2 regions of the Pseudomonas sp. GW823-FHT01D03 genome follow, and region 2 is predicted to be linked to the other one. Evidence: riboswitches for the same ligand, from Rfam matches in the RefSeq annotation. Region 2 holds a riboswitch; the other holds the start of a gene.

Region 1 (9,532 bases), 1.5 Mb from region 2:
CAGAAGGGCTTTTATTCGGTACTCGACGCTCAGGGCAGCCAGGCGGCGCTGATGGCGCGGATGCTGGAACTGGGCCACAAAACCCCGCTGACCCCCAACGCCAAGCTGCCGGAAGACATCGTCCTCGGCCTGCAACGGGAAAACATGTGCGCGATGCCCGCCGAGTTTGACGGCTATGCCGGCGCCCACCCGAAAGAAGGCATGCCGCTGGCGGTGACCGGGCTGACCGATCAGCAATACCAGACCCTGCAGCGCTGGCTGGCGTCCGGTGCGCCGATCGACGAGCAGGGGCTGGCGCCGAGCGCCAAGGAAGCGCTGCAAATCGTCCAGTGGGAAAACCTGCTCAATGCGCCGGGCGCGCGACAGAGTCTGGTCGGGCGCTGGCTGTTCGAACACTGGTTCCTCGCGCATATCTATTTCAAGGACGGTGAGCCGGGGCACTACTTCCAGTGGGTGCGTTCGCGCACGCCGACAGGGCAGCCGATCGACCTGATCGCCACCCGCCGCCCGAATGACGATCCGGGCACTCAGGTGTATTACCGCTTGTGGCCGGTGCAAGGGGTGATCGTGCACAAGACCCACATCACCTATCCGCTGAGTGCGGCGAAGATGGCGCGGGTCAGGAGTCTGTTCTACAGCGGCAACTGGCAGGTCAACGCGCTGCCGGGTTACGGCCCGCAGAGCCGGGCCAACCCGTTCGCCACCTTCGAGGCGATTCCGGCGCAGGCGCGTTATCAGTTCATGCTCGATAACGCTGAATACTTCGTCCGCACCTTTATTCGCGGTCCGGTGTGCCGTGGGCAGATTGCGACGGATGTGATCCGCGATAACTTCTGGGCGCTGTTCCAGGCTCCGGAACACGATCTGTACATCACCGATCCCAACTATCGCGGCCAGGCCACGCCGTTGCTGGCAATGCCCGGGCAGAACGACGACGTCGGCAGTGTGCTGAGCCTGTGGCACAACTACCGTAACAAGCGCAACGAATACGAAGCCCTGCGCCGCGACAGTTACGCCGAACTGCCGGCTCCGAGCTGGTCAACCCTGTGGGCCGGCAACGACAACGCGCTGCTGAGCATTTTCCGCCACTTCGACAGTGCGTCGGTGACCAAAGGCCTGATCGGCGAAGTGCCACAGACCATGTGGCTGTTCGACTATCCACTGCTGGAGCGCACCTATTATCAGTTGGCGGTCAACTTCGATGTGTTCGGCAACGTCTCCCATCAGGCGCAGACTCGTCTGTATTTCGACCTGATCCGCAACGGCGCCGAGCAGAACTTCCTGCGCCTGATGCCGGCCGATTCCCGCGAGGACTACCTCGACGATTGGTACCAAAGCAGCGGCCAGTTCAAGATGTGGCTCGACTATGAGGCGATCGACGACGACAAACCGACCGCGCTGAAACTCGATCCGAAGGACCCGAAATACGACTTCGCCATACAGTTGCTGGCGCGTTACGGCGACCTGAATGCGCGGCCGGATCCGATCAATCGCTGTGACGGCGCCTATTGCTCGCGACCGAATATCGACCCGGCGCTACAGAACGCCGAGCAGGCGCTGAGTCGCCTGACCTCGCGTCCGGCCGCCGGTTTGAAGGTGATCGACCAATTGCCGGAAGCAACCATGCTGCGCATCGAATCTCGCAGCGGCAAACGCGAGATGTACAGCCTGCTGCGCAATCGCGCGCACAGCAACGTAGCGTTCCTGTTGGGCGAGTCGCTGCGCTATCAGCCAGGGCTGGACACCTTGACCATTTACCCGGGCGTACTCAGCAGCTATCCGAACTTCATCTTCAACATTCCGGCCGAGCAAGTATCGGAATTTGTCGATGCCATGGAGAATGCCAAGGATGCCGATCGTTTCGAGAAAATCGTCGAACGCTGGGGGATCCGTCGCAGTCATCCGCAATTCTGGTTCTATTTCCACGACCTGAGCCAATACCTCCACGAAACCGACCCGGTGGAAGAGGGCGTGCTGGACATGAACCGCTACGAGAATCTTTGATCGTTTGAGACCAACCTGCTGTCCCAATTCCAAGCAACACCGCACATTCCCTGTAGGAGTGAGCCTGCTCGCGATGGCGTCAGTCCATTCAGAATGGTTGTCGCCTGACATGCCGTCATCGCGAGCAGGCTCACTCCTACAAGGGGGCGGTGGTGGTTTTGAGAGTTGTGGACAGGAGCCGATCATGTTGATTTCAGTGCAGGCCCTGCGGGCGCTTGCCGCGTGGACGGTGGTTTGCCACCACTTCATGCAGATTTTCTTCGACTTCAAGGCCCGCGGCCCGGTCGGGCAGTTCTTCATCGATAAAGGCGCGGTCGGCGTCGATATTTTCTTTGTCATCAGCGGTCTGGTGATTTTCCTGTCCACCGAGGACAAGATTCTGCGGCCGGGGCAATTCCTGTTGTATCGGCTGTCACGGATTGTCCCCGCGTACTGGCTGTACACGCTGCTGATGGCGTTGCTGGTGGTCTTCGCCCAGCCGCTGTTGCCGGATCAGACGGTGGACTGGGCGCATTTCCTCGCGTCGCTGTTATTCATCCCTGCACAAAACCCCGGCGGCTATGGGATCTATCCGACGCTGAATGTCGGCTGGACGCTCAATTACGAAATGCTCTTCTATGTGTTGTTTGCGTGTGCGCTGGTGTTCCGCTGGCAGGTGCGCTTGCTGGTGGTCGCCGCGTTGCTGTTTTCAGCATGTCAGGCGTTCGGCTGGCTCAACGAGTTTTACCGTTCCGATATCGTCTACGAGTTCTTGCTGGGGATCGGCATCGGCGTGCTCTACCGCCGGGGCTGGATTGGCGCCGGCCTGTGGCTGCCGCTGTTGGCGATAGGCGCAGCATTGTTGGCGATCTATCACCTGGCGCCAGCGCCAAGGCTGTTGAACTGGGGTGTGCCGAGTGCGGTGCTGGTGATGGCCTGCATGGCGCTGGAGCGCTACGTCGAGTGCAGTCGGGTGATGAAGCTGCTCGGTGACTGTTCTTATTCGGTGTACCTGATGCACGTGCTGGTACTGTCGGTTGGCGGTTTTATAGCGCGGCACTACGGGATCAACCCATATCTGATGTTCATCATCTGTGCGCTGGCCATTGGCGTGGGGTCATGGTTGAGCTACGAATGGGTGGAAAAGCGCAGCTATCAGTGGCTTAAAGCGCGGATCGATGGCGAACCGATGCGCGCACCTGTCGAGAATCTTTCCCGACAAAAATACTAGGACTTTGTCCGGCGCAATGATTGGCGTAAACTGCGCCCAAGCCTGCGAGGAGTTTCCATGACCGCTATTACCATTACTGACGCCGCCCACGATTACCTGGCCGATCTGCTCTCCAAGCAGAACACCCCGGGCATCGGCATCCGCGTCTTCATCACCCAGCCTGGCACCCAGTACGCCGAAACCTGCATTGCCTACTGCAAGCCGGGCGAAGAAAAACCTGAAGATACCGCGCTGGGGCTGAAAAGCTTCACTGCCTACATCGACTCGTTCAGTGAAGCGTTTCTCGACGATGCCGTCGTCGACTACGCCACCGACCGCATGGGCGGCCAGCTGACCATCAAGGCGCCAAACGCCAAAGTGCCGATGGTCAATGCCGACAGCCCGGTCAACGAGCGCATCAATTACTACCTGCAAACCGAAATCAACCCGGGGCTGGCCAGCCACGGTGGTCAGGTCAGCCTGATCGATGTGGTCGAGGACGGCATCGCCGTGTTGCAGTTCGGTGGTGGTTGCCAAGGCTGCGGCCAGGCCGATGTGACCCTGAAGGAAGGCATCGAGCGCACCTTGCTCGAACGTATTCCAGAGCTCAAAGGTGTGCGCGACGTGACCGACCACACGCAGAAAGAAAATGCCTACTACTGAGTAAGGTGTTCACTGCGAACATAAAAAAACGGTGCTGTGGCGAGGGAGCTTGCTCCCGCTTGACTGCAAAGCAGTCACAATCCGGATAATGCATTTACCCGTGATGAATGGATTGGCTGATTTTGGGATCGCTCCGCGATCCGGCGGGAGCAAGCTCCCTCGCCACAATTGCTTCAGGGTCTGTAGAGGTGCGCATGCCCCGCGCGATACAGCGACGACTCGCTAAACACCTCACTGCCCAACACCCGTCCCACCAGAATCAACGCCGTACGCCGAAACCCTTTGGCCGCTACCTTCTCGGCAATATCCTCCAGCGTCCCCACTACCCAGTCCTGATCCGGCCATGTCGCCCGGTGAATCACCGCAATCGGGCAATCCGCGCCGTAATGCGGCAGCAGTTCGGCGATGATTTTCTGCAAATGATTGACCCCCAGATGAATCGCCATGGTCGCGCCATGCTGCGCCAGACTGCTCAGTTCCTCACCCGCCGGCATCGCGGTCTTGTCCGCATAACGGGTCAGAATCACGCTTTGCGACACGTCCGGTAGTGTCAGTTCCGCGCCAAGCAACGCCGCACACGCTGCGGTCGCGGTCACGCCGGGAATGATCTCAAACGGAATATTCAGCTCACGCAGATAACGAATCTGCTCGCCAATCGCGCCATACAGGCTCGGATCACCCGAATGCACCCGCGCCACGTCCTGGCCATTGGCATGGGCGGTTGTGATCAATTCAATGATCTGCTCCAGATGCAGTTCGGCGCTGTTGACCACGGTTTCGGCCTGATGCCCCTCCAGCACCGCGGCCGGCACCAGCGAGCCTGCGTAGATGATCACCGGGCAGCTGCGGATCAACCGCTGGCCTTTGACGGTGATCAGTTCCGGGTCGCCTGGGCCGGCGCCGATGAAGTAGACGGTCATGAAGAAATCCTGTGAAAAACGGGGCAGGGCAACACTTCAGATGAAGATTGCTCATGATCAAACAGGGGGGATTATCGGGATTTTACGCAGCGCCGGCCAATGCCAGTGTCGCCTGAGCGTATTTCTGCCGGGAAATCAGTAGTTTTGCCGGTGCCTGAATCAACTGCTCGGCAAGGGCCAGCGCGGCACTCTCCGCCACGCCGTAGCAACCGGTGCGCTCATAGGCGATTTGGGAGTGATGGCTGAGTCGCTGCTGGTAACTGGCCAATTCATCGCTGCTGAAATACAACAGCGGCAACGCCAACTGGCTGGCCAGTTCCTGCAAACCGGGTTCATCGCGTTTGAGATCGATGCTGGCCAGGGCCTTGACCGCTTCCAGCTCGATGCGATGCGCCTGCAACGCCTGATCGAGTAACGCGCGCAGCGTGCTGACCGGGCAGCCGCGCTGGCAGCCCAGGCCGACCACAAAGGTCGGCGCTGCGCGGTCATCGGTCATGCGTGGTATTGACCATCGCTTTTGCGGCGGAACAACCAGGCGCTGATCAGGCCCAGGGCCAGCCAGAACGCCACGTTGGTCAACTGCGAAGCGATTTTGAACTGGGCTTCCAGCGCCTCCGGGGCGAGCATCGAATGCACTTCCGGTTGCGGTGCGCCGATCACGTGCGGCACGGCGAGGATCGCCACGCCGAGCAGCTTCATCAACCAGTGGCGGCTGAACACAATCAACGCCAGGCCAACAGCGGTGGAAGCGGCGGTGCCGATCCACCAGGTTTGCCGCGACGCCAGATCGGCTGCAGCGGTGCCCGGCAGTTCAGGCGGCAGGCCCAGGGTCGGTGCGAGCACGAAGGTCGCGTAACCGGCCAGGCCCCAGAGCAGGCCTTGCGAGGTTTTGGTCGGTGCACGCAGGGTGTACAGGCCGGCGAGCATCAGGGCGAACCCGACTGCCACCACCAGATTGCCGCCGGTGGTCGAGACCACACGTTGCCAGCCATCTTCTGGCTCCCAGGCTTCGGCGTCATGGGTGTGAGCGGCGGTGCCGGCGGCGTGTTCGTGAACGGCCACAGGTTCGGATTTCTCGAAGGTTTCGGCCTGCAGAATCAGCGGCGAGACCCAGAAGCTTTGCAGCAAGGTCAGCAGCAGGGCGGCCAGCAGGCCGGTGAAACCTGCGGTTTGCGCGATACGCTTGATCATGTCGGCAGGTCTCAGTGGCACGGAAACGCGGCGCTGTGGCGGGTATCGTGAGCGGCGTTGTGCACCGCTTCGATGTGCGAGAAACCGGCGAAGTAAACGAGGCCGGCACCCAGGATCGACGCGAAAATCGCGGCGGTCAGGCGTTGGCTCAATGTGCTGGTGCTGGAGATTTTATCGGTGTTGCTGCCGGTGCTGCTGATGATCGACATGGCGCTTCCCTCTGGAGTGTCAGCGGGTCAACAGAGCGCATGAAAACCCCTGCGAGTCGGGCACGCAGAGGTTCGAACAGCGCCCGCCCACCGCGGGTTTGTTATGTTCAGCGACGCAAACTGCGCACTGTGTGTTGCGGGCCGGTCTCCGGGCTCACGAGGGGTTGGCGTCTGGCCGACCTGCAAGCATCACCTTCCCATGCCGTAATGGCACAGTGGATTTGACGCTTCGCTCGCTTACCGTTGCGGGGGCAGCACCGGACTGACATGGCTTTGAGTAAAGCACATGATTCACCGGTTTCCCGTTTCACCCTGTGAAGGGCACCCGTAACAAGTTGTGTAGGAGAGCATGAGGGGAGGATTTGAGTCAATTGGGATTGGGGGCATATCCGTTGCTGCGGTAATGGCCTCTTAGGGTTCCGCCCTTACGGCGGGTCACTTTTGGCAAACGCCCCAAAAGTAACCAAAAGGTCTTTGCCCTGACGTTCGGCCCTCGCCTAGGCTCGGGTTCCTTCGCTGCGGGATTCATCCGGGGGGCAGCGCCTACGGTTTGCTTCGCTGCACCTCCTCTCGCTGTGTTTGGCTGCGCCAAACGGTCGCTGCGCTCCCACCCCCGGATAAATCCCTCCACTCAGCCTGCCGACGGGCCTTCAGATCAAAAGCTTTACTCGAGCTAACGCTCATCGTGTTGAGTGGGGCGGCTTCGCCGCATGGGGTGCACGCTTTCAGCCTGCTGGCGATGGCGGCCTGCGAGCCGACCAATTTCCAACTGAACACGCCCATTCCAACTGTGGGAGCGGGCTTGCTCGCGAAGGCGGCCTGCCAGCCAACCAAACTCCAACTGAACACACCCAATCCCATGTAGGAGCTGCCGAAGGCTGCGATCTTTTGACCTGCTTTGGCTCTGGCTTTTGATGTGGCTTTTGATTTTTTGCCCCTTCGGCAGGCCGAGCGAAGGTGTCCATCAGGGGCAGGCGCGCAGCGCCATGCGGCGAAGCCGCATACATCGAGAGGAGGTGCAGCGAAGCAAACCGTAGGCGATGCCCCCTGATGGACACCGTAGCGAGGGAACACTGAGCCTCAGCGAAGTGCCGTACGCCGGGGCAAAGCCTTTTGGGTTACCTTTTCGGCGTTTGGAAAAGGTGACTCGCTGTAAGAGCGAAACCGCCAGCGGCGACACCCGCAGAAACGGATATGCCCCCAATCCAAAAAAACCAAACCCCTTAACCCGAAGTCTGGCAAAAGTGACCCGCCGCAACGGCGAAACCGCCAGCGGCGACACCCGCAGAAACGGATATGCCCCCAATCCAAAAAAACCAAACCCCGTAACCCGAAGTCTGGCAAAAGTGACCCGCCGCAATGGCGAAACCGTAATCAGCAACCCCCGCAGCAACGGATATGCCCCCAATCCAACCATTGACCGGTCACCAACCGATGCGTAGCCTTGCGCTTTCGAGGTTCTTCGGCCCACGCCGAAGCTAAGAAGGGAACGCGGTCAAAGCCGCGGCTGCCCCCGCAACTGTGAACGGTGAAGTTCGTTGCCACGCCACTGCCAGCTCAATCCACTGAGCCCGCGGGAAGGCGCAACGAACGCCAGGCGCAAGGCCTGAACACCGTCAGCCAGGAGACCTGCCTCGTGACAGATTTCTCACTACAACCGGGCGGGGTGATCCGGTGGCGAATTCTTCCGCGCGCACGCTCGCAGCGGATCTCGTCCCGCATGCCCGCCACCTTGCCAAAGGGCATCCGATGAAAACACTGGCCAAACTCCCCGTCACCATCGTCACCGGTTTCCTCGGCTCGGGCAAAACCACCTTGCTGCGGCACATGCTCGACAACGCTCAGGGCCGTCGCATCGCGGTGATCGTCAACGAGTTCGGCGAGCTGGGCATCGACGGTGAAATCCTCAAGCAATGCACCATCGGCTGCACCGAAGAAGAAGCCACCGGCCGCGTCTACGAACTGGCCAACGGCTGCCTGTGCTGCACGGTGCAGGAAGAGTTCTTCCCGGTGATGCGTGAACTGGTCGCCCGTCGCGGCGATCTCGATCACATCCTGATCGAGACCTCCGGTCTGGCTCTGCCAAAACCATTGGTGCAAGCCTTCCAGTGGCCGGAAATCCGCAGCGCCTGCACCGTGGATGCGGTGATCACCGTGGTCGACAGCCCGGCCGTGGCCGCTGGCACCTTCGCTGCGTTCCCGGATCAGGTCGATGCCCAGCGCAAACTCGATCCGAATCTGGATCACGAATCGCCGCTGCACGAACTGTTCGCCGATCAACTGGCCAGCGCCGATCTGGTGATCCTCAACAAGGCCGACCAGACCAGCGCCGAAGATCTGGCTCGCGTGCGAGCTGAAGTCGCCGAAGAACTGCCGCCGGCAGTAAAAATCATCGAAGCCAGCAACGGTCGCCTGCCGCTGGACGTGTTGATTGGTCTGGGCGCCGGATCCGAAGAACATATCGACAGCCGGCACAGCCATCACGATCACCACCATGACGGTGATGACGACCACGATGACCACGATCACGACGCCTTCGATTCGATCTCGATCGAACTGCCGCAAGCCGACGAAAGCCTGCTGCTCGACGCGCTGACGCAACTGGTTGTGCAGCACGGCATCCTGCGCGTGAAGGGCTTCGCGGCGATTCCGAACAAGCCGATGCGCCTGTTGATTCAGGGCGTGGGCACGCGTTTCGACAAGCACTTCGACCGCCAGTGGGGCGCTGACGAAGCGCGCGTCACCCGTCTGGTGCTGATCGGTCAGGAACTCGACGCCGCGCAACTCGAAGCGCAACTGCGCGCCGCGCTCAGCGTTTAAGCCATGCACCTGCTCAGGACCCAGCCCGGCGGTTTTGTGTCGGATGACAACATCGCCGACCTTGGACAAACCCCCGCCGAGCTGGTGATCCTGTGCAGCGGCGACTCCAGCCTGGCGCTGCTCGCCGAAGCTGCGCAGCAGTTGCCCGAGGATTATCCGAGCCTGCGTCTGGCCAATCCGATGCAGGTGCAGAATCATGCTTCGGTCGATTTGTATGTCGATGAAGTGCTGCGTCACGCCAAGGTCATTCTGATTTCGTTGCACGGCGGCATTGCCTATTGGCGTTATGGCGTCGAGCGTCTGGTGGAGTTGGCCGAGCGCGGGGTGCAGGTGATTCTGGTGCCGGGCGATGATCGTCCCGATCCGGAACTCAGCGACCTGAGCACTGTGCCCACCGAAGATCGCGACCGCCTCTGGCAGTTCCTGCGTCAGGGCGGCATGGGCAATGCGCTGGATTTCTTTCATTGTCTGGCCAACCGCTGGCTGGCGCGCGACTACGCCTGGGGCGAACCGCAAGCGCTGCCGCGTACGGCGAT
Region 2 (9,532 bases):
CATGGCCGATACGCGGCGTTGGTTCTGGCTCGGTGGGGTAGTCCTGCTTTGCGCGTTTGTGTGGTTGCTGCACCCGATCCTCACGCCGTTTCTGGTGGCGCTGCTGCTGGCGTATCTGTTCGATCCGCTGGTGGATCGCCTGGAACGGCTGGGCCTGTCGCGCACTTGGGGCGTGATCGCAGTGTTTGCCTTGTTCACCCTGATCGTCACGGCGCTGATGCTGGTGCTGGTGCCGATGCTCGCCAAGCAGTTGCTGCGCTTGTACGAGCTGGCCCCGCAAATGCTCGACTGGTTGCAACACACGGCGGTGCCGTGGGCGCAGTCGAAATTGGGTTTGTCTGACGGTTTCTGGAAGTTCGACAAGGTCAAGGCGGCGATCAGCGAACACATGGGGCAGACCACTGACATCGTCGGTGTGGTGCTGAGTCAGGCTACGGCATCGAGTCTGGCACTGATCGGCTGGCTGGCGAACCTGGTGCTGATCCCGGTGGTGAGTTTCTACCTGCTGCGCGACTGGGACGTGATGATGGCCAAGATCCGCAGCCTGCTGCCGCGTGATCGTGAAGAAACCATCGTCTCGCTCGCCGGTGAGTGCCACGAGGTGCTTGGCGCGTTCGTGCGCGGGCAGTTGCTGGTGATGCTGGCGCTGGGCGTGATCTACGCCGCGGGCCTGATGATTGTTGGTCTGGAGCTGGGGCTGTTGATCGGCCTGATCGCAGGTCTGGCGGCCATCGTGCCGTACATGGGCTTTGTGATCGGGATTGGCGCGGCACTGATTGCCGGGTTGTTCCAGTTCGGTGGCGATCTGTATCCGATGATCGGGATTGTCGCGGTGTTCATGGTCGGGCAGGCGCTTGAAGGCATGGTGCTGACGCCGCTGCTGGTCGGCGACCGGATCGGCCTGCATCCGGTAGCGGTGATCTTCGCGATCCTGGCCGGCGGCGAGCTGTTCGGCTTTACCGGTGTCCTGCTGGCACTGCCGGTGGCGGCGGTGATCATGGTGCTGGTGCGTCATGTGCACGATCTTTACAAGGATTCGGATATCTACAGCGGGGCAGATGAGCCTGAGTTGTAAACCGATCGCAGGGCGGCCCGGCATTGTGCCGGGTTGGCCCGTGTTTTGCGGCGGGGTGGTTCGATCCGCGTCAGAGAAACTGTCATAAAACCAGCGTGTTAACGCAAACCTTTGATTTTGCTTGGGGTCTGTCGCATTGTGCGCTCAGCTTCACGGGTATAAACTTCGCAAACTTTACACAGAGGCCACTAACGGTTCCTTGAGAACTGTTCAGTCAGCATGAAACCGATTCAGCTGCCCCTAGGTGTGCGTCTGCGTGACGACGCCACCTTCATCAACTACTACCCAGGCGCCAATGCCGCTGCACTCGGCTATGTCGAGCGCCTATGCGAAGCCGACGCCGGCTGGACCGAAAGCCTGATCTACCTGTGGGGCAAGCATGGGGTAGGGCGTACGCATCTGTTGCAGGCCGCGTGTCTGCGTTTCGAGCAGATGGGCGAGCCGGCGGTGTATCTGCCGCTAGCTGAGTTGATGGATCGTGGCATCGAGATCCTCGACAACCTTGAACAGTACGAACTGGTCTGCCTGGATGACTTGCAGGTGATTGCCGGCAAGCCGGACTGGGAAGAGGCGATGTTTCATCTGTTCAACCGCCTGCGTGACAGCGGACGGCGCTTGCTGATTGCTGCTTCAACTTCGCCACGCGAACTGCCGGTGAAACTGGCTGACCTCAAATCGCGCCTGACCCTGGCGCTGATTTTCCAGATGCGTCCGCTCTCCGATGAAGACAAATTGCGTGCTCTGCAATTGCGCGCGTCGCGTCGCGGCCTGCACCTGACCGATGAAGTCGGACACTTTATTCTGACTCGCGGCACCCGCAGCATGAGTGCATTGTTCGACTTGCTCGAACAGCTGGATCAGGCCTCGCTGCAGGCGCAACGCAAGCTGACGATCCCGTTCCTGAAAGAAACTCTCGGCTGGTAGCCAGCCCTTGAAATACGCGGCTTTGACCGCGTTTCGACATATTTCAGACGTCAGAAAATCCGCTTTTCCGCAACGTGTACAGACCGCGTATCGACTCAAATGGGCTTAAGCGCTTAGATGTAAACGAGAAACCGGGAAGTCACAAAAGGATCGATTGAATTTGCAAATGAGGCCGATAGCGGGCATAGTCTCGGCTTCTTTACAACTTCAGCCACGGTCGTGCCCATGCTAAAGCGCTTCGCACCCCTCGTGCCTCTCGCACTCGTCACCCTGTTGTTCGGTTGCGCTGCTCATTCTCCAGTTCAAGAGCAGCCTCAACAGGTTAAAAATTCTGCAACTGCCCAGTCTTCCGTTATTTACCAGGAAGAGCTGGACACCGAAAAAGAACTCTCGGACTTCAACAAGAAGCCGTACGAGCTCCCGGTTCTGGCCGACAGCATCCTCGAACGCGGCATGTCCCTGATCGGTACCCGTTACCGTTTCGGCGGTACCTCTGAAGCCGGTTTCGACTGCAGCGGTTTCATCGGTTATCTGTTCCGCGAAGAAGCCGGCATGAATCTGCCGCGCTCCACCCGCGAAATGATCAACGTCGATGCTCCTCTGGTCTCGCGCGGCAACCTTGAGCCGGGCGATCTGCTGTTCTTCGCCACCAATGGTCGTCGCGGTCGTGTAAGTCACGCCGGGATCTACCTGGGTGACAACCAGTTTATCCATTCCAGCAGTCGTCGCAGCGGCGGTGTTCGCATCGACAGCCTGGGTGACAGCTACTGGAGCAAGACCTTCATCGAAGCCAAGCGCGCCCTCGCGATGGCACCGACCGTGGTCACTGCTCGCAAGTAATTCCCCCGTTGTCGCCACGTTCGTGGCGACAAAAACGGTTCCGGCAGGGAAGTAGACCTAGACTTTACAAGGTGAAGTTAAAGTCTTACTTGAAGTTTGCCGCGTAGCCGCTAGAATCCTGTATCTATATTGATGGCAAACCGCCTGCGTGCTGCGCAGGCGGTTTTGTTTCTGTCCATTCGGCAGAGAAAGCCGCAGCCAGATCAGGATGTTCTGCTTATGACGATGTCGGCCCGCCTCACGTTGATCTTCTTCGCAGCGCTGCTCAGCGCCTGCGCCAGCCGCACTCCGCCGCCTGCGCCCGTCGTACGCGCTCCGGTGGTGTTCGGGCCTTCCCAAGCTTTTTCGCCGGCTGCTGAAGACGTGCTGTTTCGCGCGCTGGGCCTGGTCGGCACACCTTATCGTTGGGGCGGCAACACACCGGACTCCGGGTTCGATTGCAGTGGTCTGATCGGTTTCGTCTACCGCGATGCGGCCGGCATCAGCTTGCCGCGTTCGACGCGCGAGATGATCGTGATGCAGGCGCCGAATGTCGGCAAAGAGGGTTTGCAGACCGGCGACCTGATCTTCTTCGCTACCAATGGCGGCTCGCAGGTCAGCCATGCGGGGATTTACGTTGGGGAAGGGCGCTTCGTGCATGCGCCGGCAACCGGCGGCACGGTGAAGCTGGACAGCCTGTCGAAGGCGTACTGGCAGAAGGCGTATCTGAGTGCCAAGCGGGTGTTGCAGCCGGAGCATCTGGCGCATAACCCGTAACCGCTGAAGATTTAAATGTGGGAGCGGGCTTGCTCGCGAATGCGCTGTGTCATTCAACTACGATGTTGAATGACTTGACGCTTTCGCGAGCAAGCCCGCTCCCACAGTTGTTTTAGGGTGTGTCAGATTATTTGGCGGACGACACTCGCCAAACCTTGTTCCCCACATCATCTGCCACCAGCAAACCACCTTGCTGGTCGATCACCACGCCCACCGGGCGGCCAAGTGCGTTTTCGTCCTTGTCGAGGAAACCGGTCAGCACATCCACCGGTGCTCCGTTCGGCTTGCCGGCGGCGAATGGTACGAAAATCACTTTATAGCCACTGTGCGGTTTGCGGTTCCACGAGCCGTGCTGGCCGATGAACGCGCCCTCCTTGAACTGCGCCGGCAGGCTGTTGCCTTCAGCGAAAGTCAGGCCCAGCGACGCGGTATGCGGGCCGACGGCGTAGTCCGGGGCGATAGCTTTGGCCACCAGATCCAGATTCTGCGGCTTCACCCGCACATCCACGTGCTGACCGTAGTAGCTGAATGGCCAGCCATAGAAGCCACCGTCCTTGACCGAGGTGATGTAGTCCGGCACCAGGTCGCTGCCGATCTCGTCACGTTCGTTGACTGCTGTCCACAGCGCGCCTGTGGTGGGTTCCCACGCCAGGCCGTTGGGGTTGCGAATGCCTGAGGCGAAGATCCGGTGGTTGCCGGTGGCGCGATCCACTTCCCAGATCGCCGCACGTCCTTCTTCTTTATCCAGACCATTCTCGCCGACGTTGCTGTTCGAGCCGACGGTGACGTACAGCTTGTTGCCGTCCTTGCTGGCGATGACGTTCTTGGTCCAGTGATGGTTCAGGGTGCCGCCCGGCAGGTCGGTGACTTTGATCGGCTGCGTCTTGATCTCGGTCGCGCCTTGCTCGTAGTGGAAGCGCAGCAGGCGATCGGTGTCGGCGACGTACAAATCGTTGCCGACCAGGGTCATGCCAAACGGCGAGTTGAGATTCTGCAGAAACACCGTGCGGGTCTCGGCCACGCCGTCGTGGTCGGCATCGCGCAGCAGGGTGATGCGATTCGGGCTCGGCACACCAGCGCCGGCCTTGCCCATGACTTTCTTCATCACCCAGCCGCGAACACCACTGCTGTCATCCGGTTTGGGCGGGGCGTTGGTTTCCGCCACCAGCACATCACCGTTGGGCAGTACGTAGAGCCAGCGCGGGTGATCGAGGCCTTCGGCGAATGCCGCGACTTGCGTGCCGGCCGCAGCAGTCGGTTTGCCGCCCGCAGGCCAGCCGACCGCCGGGGCGATGTTCACCGTCGGGATCAGGGTTTTGTTCGGTTCAGGCAGTTTCGGTGACGGGCCGGTGCCGTCAGAAACTTGCAGGCTGGAGGATTCACCGCAGGCGGCGAGCCCTCCGGCGAGGGCGATGACGAGAGCGAGTTGGGTTTTGCGCATTACTGATCTTCCCTATGAATGCTTGCCTAATCATAGAGGAGCTTGCGCACCCGATGGTTCAACCGCTCAACCGCGGGCCTCTTTGAACAGCACGGCGACGCCCGGGTGATAGTTGCCCGCTTCGCTGCGCAACTTGCGGTAGGCGTAGGGGAAATACCAGGCCACCGCGCAGCAGTGTTCCTTTTGCAGGTCGTCGACCATGTCCTGCAGTTCTTCGGGGCTGGCGCTGTGCTGGGCCTTTTGCGGGGCGACGAACAGGCAGCCGAGTTTGAGATCGCTGGCGAAGCTGATGCGTTTGGCATCGCTGGTGATGTCCAGCAGGGCCTGGGTCAGATTGAGGTTGTTGACCCGTGGCCAGCGCTGGGTGGCCTGGAGGTAGGCGCGGTCTTCGGCGCCGGCGATGAACAGGTCGGCGCGGGCATTGCGTTCGCCTTCCTCATTCTGTTTACGGGTGGGGGTGTCGCAAAGGGTTACCAGTTCGGCCATCCATGCCGCAGCGGAGAGCAATCCGAGATTGGCTTTCTCGTCATGCCAGTAAGGGGTGTCGTTGTCGCCGCGAATGGCGTTGTAGCGGTCGATACAGTCAAACCAGCGTTCAAGCATCGGGCGCAGGAATTCCAGGCGCGGGTTGCTGATGATCATGCCTTGCATCGTCATCATCCTTATTGTTGTAGTGTGCTTTTTCAAACAAAAGCATGGCTCTTTGATATCACTTGTCTCAGTTTGGCACAAGATTGGCGTCAGTTAATTGATCGACGGCAGTTATTCGCCCGCCGGCCCCCTCTTTAATTGACGCTCCACCCCCAACCCTCTAACCTTCGCGGCTTGTTTCAGGTGCTCTGTGACCTGTGTCGACAGAGTGAAACAGGGAAGCCGGTGAGGGTTGTCTTCAGGCGAAGAACGATCACGATCCCGGCGCTGCCCCCGCAACGGTAAATGAGTAAAAGCTGCGCCTTGAGCCACTGCCTCGACAGAAGCGGGAAGGCGCGCAGCCAGGCGATTCGCCGCTCATGAGCCCGGAGACCGGCCTGATCCATCCAGCGGCATCACGGTGGGCGATGCCAGGCTTTTTGCCGTCTATTCTTGTGCCTGCCCGCCGTTATCCAGCCTCAACGGAGAGCTCCCCCATGACCGATTCCCCCGAGCGCGACGAACGCCATCTGGCGCGTATGCAGCGCAAAAAAGCCGTGATCGACGAACGCATCGCCAATTCGCCTGACGAATGCGGCCTGGTGCTGGTGCTGACCGGCAATGGCAAAGGCAAAAGCAGCTCGGCGTTCGGCATGCTCGCCCGCGCCATGGGCCACGGCATGCAGTGTGGCGTGGTGCAGTTCATCAAGGGCCGCAACAGCACTGGCGAAGAACTGTTCTTCCGCCGCTTCCCCGAGCAAGTGCGTTTTCACGTGATGGGCGAGGGTTTCACTTGGGAAACCCAGGATCGCCAGCGTGACATCGCCGCCGCCGAAGCCGCGTGGGCAGTGTCCCGCGAGCTGCTGCGCGATCCGTCGATCGGCCTGGTGGTGCTGGACGAACTGAACATCGCCCTCAAGCACGGCTACCTCGATCTTGATCAGGTGCTCAGCGACTTGCAGGCGCGTCCGCCGATGCAGCACGTGATCGTCACCGGTCGCGCGGCCAAGCCGGAAATGATCGAGATGGGAGATACCGTCACCGAAATGGGCATGCTCAAACACGCCTTCCAGGCCGGCATCAAAGCGCAGAAAGGCGTCGAACTTTGAATCAACCACGTCACTGCCCGGCGGTACTGATTGCCGCGCCGGCCTCCGGTCAGGGCAAGACCACCGTCACCGCCGCGCTCGCTCGCTTGCATCGCAACCAGGGGCGTAAGGTGCGCGTGTTCAAGTGCGGCCCGGACTTCCTCGACCCGATGATCCTCGAGCGCGCCAGCGGTGCGCCGGTGTATCAACTGGACATGTGGATGGTCGGCGAGCAGGAAAGTCGCCGTCTGTTGTGGGAAGCCGCCGCCGAAGCCGATTTGATCCTGATCGAAGGCGTGATGGGCCTGTTCGACGGCACGCCATCGAGCGCTGATCTGGCGCGGCATTTCGGCGTGCCGGTGCTCGGCGTAATCGACGGCACCGCCATGGCCCAGACCTTTGGCGCCCTGGCACTGGGTTTGGCGAAGTATCAGCCGGACCTGCCATTCGCCGGCGTGCTGGCCAACCGTGTCGGCACCTTGCGTCATGCACAGTTGCTCGAAGGCAGCCTCACCGAAGGTCTGCGCTGGTACGGCGCGCTGTCCCGCGAGACCGGGATCGAGTTGCCGAGCCGGCACCTCGGTCTGGTGCAGGCCAGCGAACTGAATGATCTCGACCTGCGTCTCGACGCCGCCGCCGAAGCCTTGGCCAGCAGTTGCGAGGTAGCGCTGCCACCGGCCGTGGAATTTGCCGCACCTGAAGTGATCCCTGCCGAACCGCTGCTCGACGGCGTGCGCATCGCCGTCGCTCGCGATGAGGCCTTTGCCTTCACCTACGGCGCCAGTCTCGACCTGCTACGGGCGATGGGCGCCGAGTTGAGTTTCTTCTCGCCGATCCGCGATACGCAATTGCCCGAGGCCGACAGTCTGTATCTGCCCGGTGGTTATCCGGAATTGCACCATGTCGCGTTATCGCAAAACACCGCGATGCTCGATGCGATCCGTGCGCACCACGCCGCCGGCAAGCCGTTGCTCGCCGAGTGCGGCGGCATGCTCTACCTGCTCGACGCGTTGACCGATGTCGACGGCACCCGCGCCGAACTGGTCGGGCTGCTGCGCGGTGAGGCGGTAATGCAAAAACGTCTGGCGGCACTGGCACTGCAAGCGGTGGATCTGCCGGAAGGTTCGTTGCGCGGCCACACCTATCACCATTCCCTGACCACCACTGAGTTGACGCCGATCGCCCGGGGCCTGAGCCCGAATGGCGGACGCGGAGCCGAGGCGGTATATCGGGAAGGTCGGATGACGGCGTCGTACGTGCATTTCTACTTTCCGTCGAATCCTGCGGCTATCGCGGCACTGTTTGTGCCAGATCTTGAGGCCGCTTTCGCGAGCAAGCCCGCTCCCACATTGGATCACCTAACCCCTGTGGGAGCGGGCTTGCTCGCGAAGAGGCCATGACCGACAACGCATTCACTGAAGCCGAGCGCACAGCGGTTTATAAAGCCATCGCCGAACGCCGCGACATGCGCCACTTCACCGGCGGCACGGTCGAGGCGGAGCTGCTGCGCCGCCTGCTCGAAGCCGCGCATCAGGCGCCCAGCGTCGGCCTGATGCAGCCATGGCGTTTCATCCGCATCAGCGATCGCGGCTTGCGCGGGCAGATCCAGAACCTCGTCGAAGAAGAGCGCGTGCGTACCGCCGAAGCCCTCGGCGAGCGCAGTGACGAGTTCATGAAGCTCAAGGTCGAAGGCATCAATGACTGCGCCGAAGTGCTGGTCGCGGCACTGATGGACGATCGTGAAAAACACATTTTCGGCCGTCGTACGCTGCCGGAAATGGACATGGCCTCGCTGTCCTGCGCGATTCAGAATCTGTGGCTGGCCTCCCGTGCCGAAGGACTGGGCATGGGCTGGGTGTCGCTGTTCGAACCGCAGGCACTGGCCGATCTGCTGCGGTTGCCGGCCGGGGCCAAGCCGCTGGCGGTGTTGTGCCTGGGGCCGGTCAAGGAATTCTATCCGGCGCCGATGCTGGTACTCGAAGGGTGGGCGCAGGCGCGGCCGCTCAATGAGTTGCTGTACGAAAATTTTTGGGGAGTGAATCAATGAGTGTGGCGTTGTTGAGTGTCGCCGCGGTCGCGCTGGATGCGCTGCTGGGTGAACCGAAACGCTGGCATCCGCTGGTAGCGTTCGGCAATTTTGCCGGGCGCATCGAGTGCCGTTTAAATGCGGGCGGGCGTGGCTGGCGCAGTCACGGGGTCACCGCGTGGGTGATCGCGGTGCTGCCGCTGACCTTGCTCGCCACCGCGTTTTCCTGGACGCCTTACGTGGGCTGGATCGTCGAGATTCTTGCGCTGTATTGCGCCCTCGGCATGCGCAGCCTCGGTGAGCATGTCGCGCCGGTAGCCGCCGCCTTGCGCGCCGATGATCTGGAAGAGGCGCGCAAACGCGTCGGCTATCTGGTCAGTCGCCAGACCAGCGAACTGGACAGCACCGCGGTCGCCCGTGCCGCCACCGAATCGGTGCTGGAAAACGGCAGCGACGCGGTGTTCGCCGCGCTGTTCTGGTTTGTCGTGGCCGGCGCGCCGGGCGTGGTGCTCTATCGCCTGAGCAATACGCTCGACGCGATGTGGGGTTACCGCAACGAACGCTTTGAGCGATTCGGCTGGTGCGCGGCAAAAATCGACGACGTGCTCAACTACATTCCGGCCCGTTTGGTGGCGCTGACCTACGCGCTGCTGGGCAACACCCGGCTCGCCTGGAAATGCTGGCGCAGCCAGGGCCCGCAATGGGACAGCCCGAATGCCGGCCCGGTGATGGCGGCCGGTGCCGGTGCGTTG

The links. Region 2 has a riboswitch for cobalamin ahead of cobO (cob(I)yrinic acid a,c-diamide adenosyltransferase). Riboswitches for the same ligand answer to the same signal wherever they lie in the genome.
Region 1: it holds a riboswitch for cobalamin, as region 2 does, so the genes downstream of both, cobW (cobalamin biosynthesis protein CobW) here and cobO (cob(I)yrinic acid a,c-diamide adenosyltransferase) in region 2, are expected to answer to the same signal.

What each region holds. Positions count from the first base shown of each region.
Region 1 covers NZ_JBXAKK010000001.1:3,379,478-3,389,009, reverse strand. The annotation lists gene AC1RBR_RS14680 (fatty acid cis/trans isomerase) at 1-2,004, shown strand, start outside; gene AC1RBR_RS14675 (acyltransferase family protein) at 2,189-3,214, shown strand; gene nfuA (Fe-S biogenesis protein NfuA) at 3,272-3,856, shown strand; gene cobM (precorrin-4 C(11)-methyltransferase) at 4,030-4,776, opposite strand; gene AC1RBR_RS14660 (cobalamin biosynthesis protein) at 4,859-5,272, opposite strand; gene AC1RBR_RS14655 (CbtA family protein) at 5,269-5,967, opposite strand; gene AC1RBR_RS14650 (CbtB domain-containing protein) at 5,979-6,176, opposite strand; cobalamin riboswitch at 6,299-6,520, opposite strand; cobalamin riboswitch at 7,615-7,827, shown strand; gene cobW (cobalamin biosynthesis protein CobW) at 7,926-8,996, shown strand; gene cobN (cobaltochelatase subunit CobN) at 9,000-9,532, shown strand, end outside.
Region 2 covers NZ_JBXAKK010000001.1:1,885,895-1,895,426, forward strand. The annotation lists gene AC1RBR_RS08405 (AI-2E family transporter) at 2-1,075, shown strand; gene hda (DnaA regulatory inactivator Hda) at 1,295-1,999, shown strand; gene AC1RBR_RS08415 (C40 family peptidase) at 2,225-2,839, shown strand; gene AC1RBR_RS08420 (C40 family peptidase) at 3,059-3,595, shown strand; gene AC1RBR_RS08425 (PQQ-dependent sugar dehydrogenase) at 3,723-5,036, opposite strand; gene AC1RBR_RS08430 (hypothetical protein) at 5,103-5,687, opposite strand; cobalamin riboswitch at 5,852-6,082, shown strand; gene cobO (cob(I)yrinic acid a,c-diamide adenosyltransferase) at 6,164-6,775, shown strand; gene AC1RBR_RS08440 (cobyrinic acid a,c-diamide synthase CobB) at 6,772-8,154, shown strand; gene bluB (5,6-dimethylbenzimidazole synthase) at 8,151-8,801, shown strand; gene cbiB (adenosylcobinamide-phosphate synthase CbiB) at 8,798-9,532, shown strand, end outside.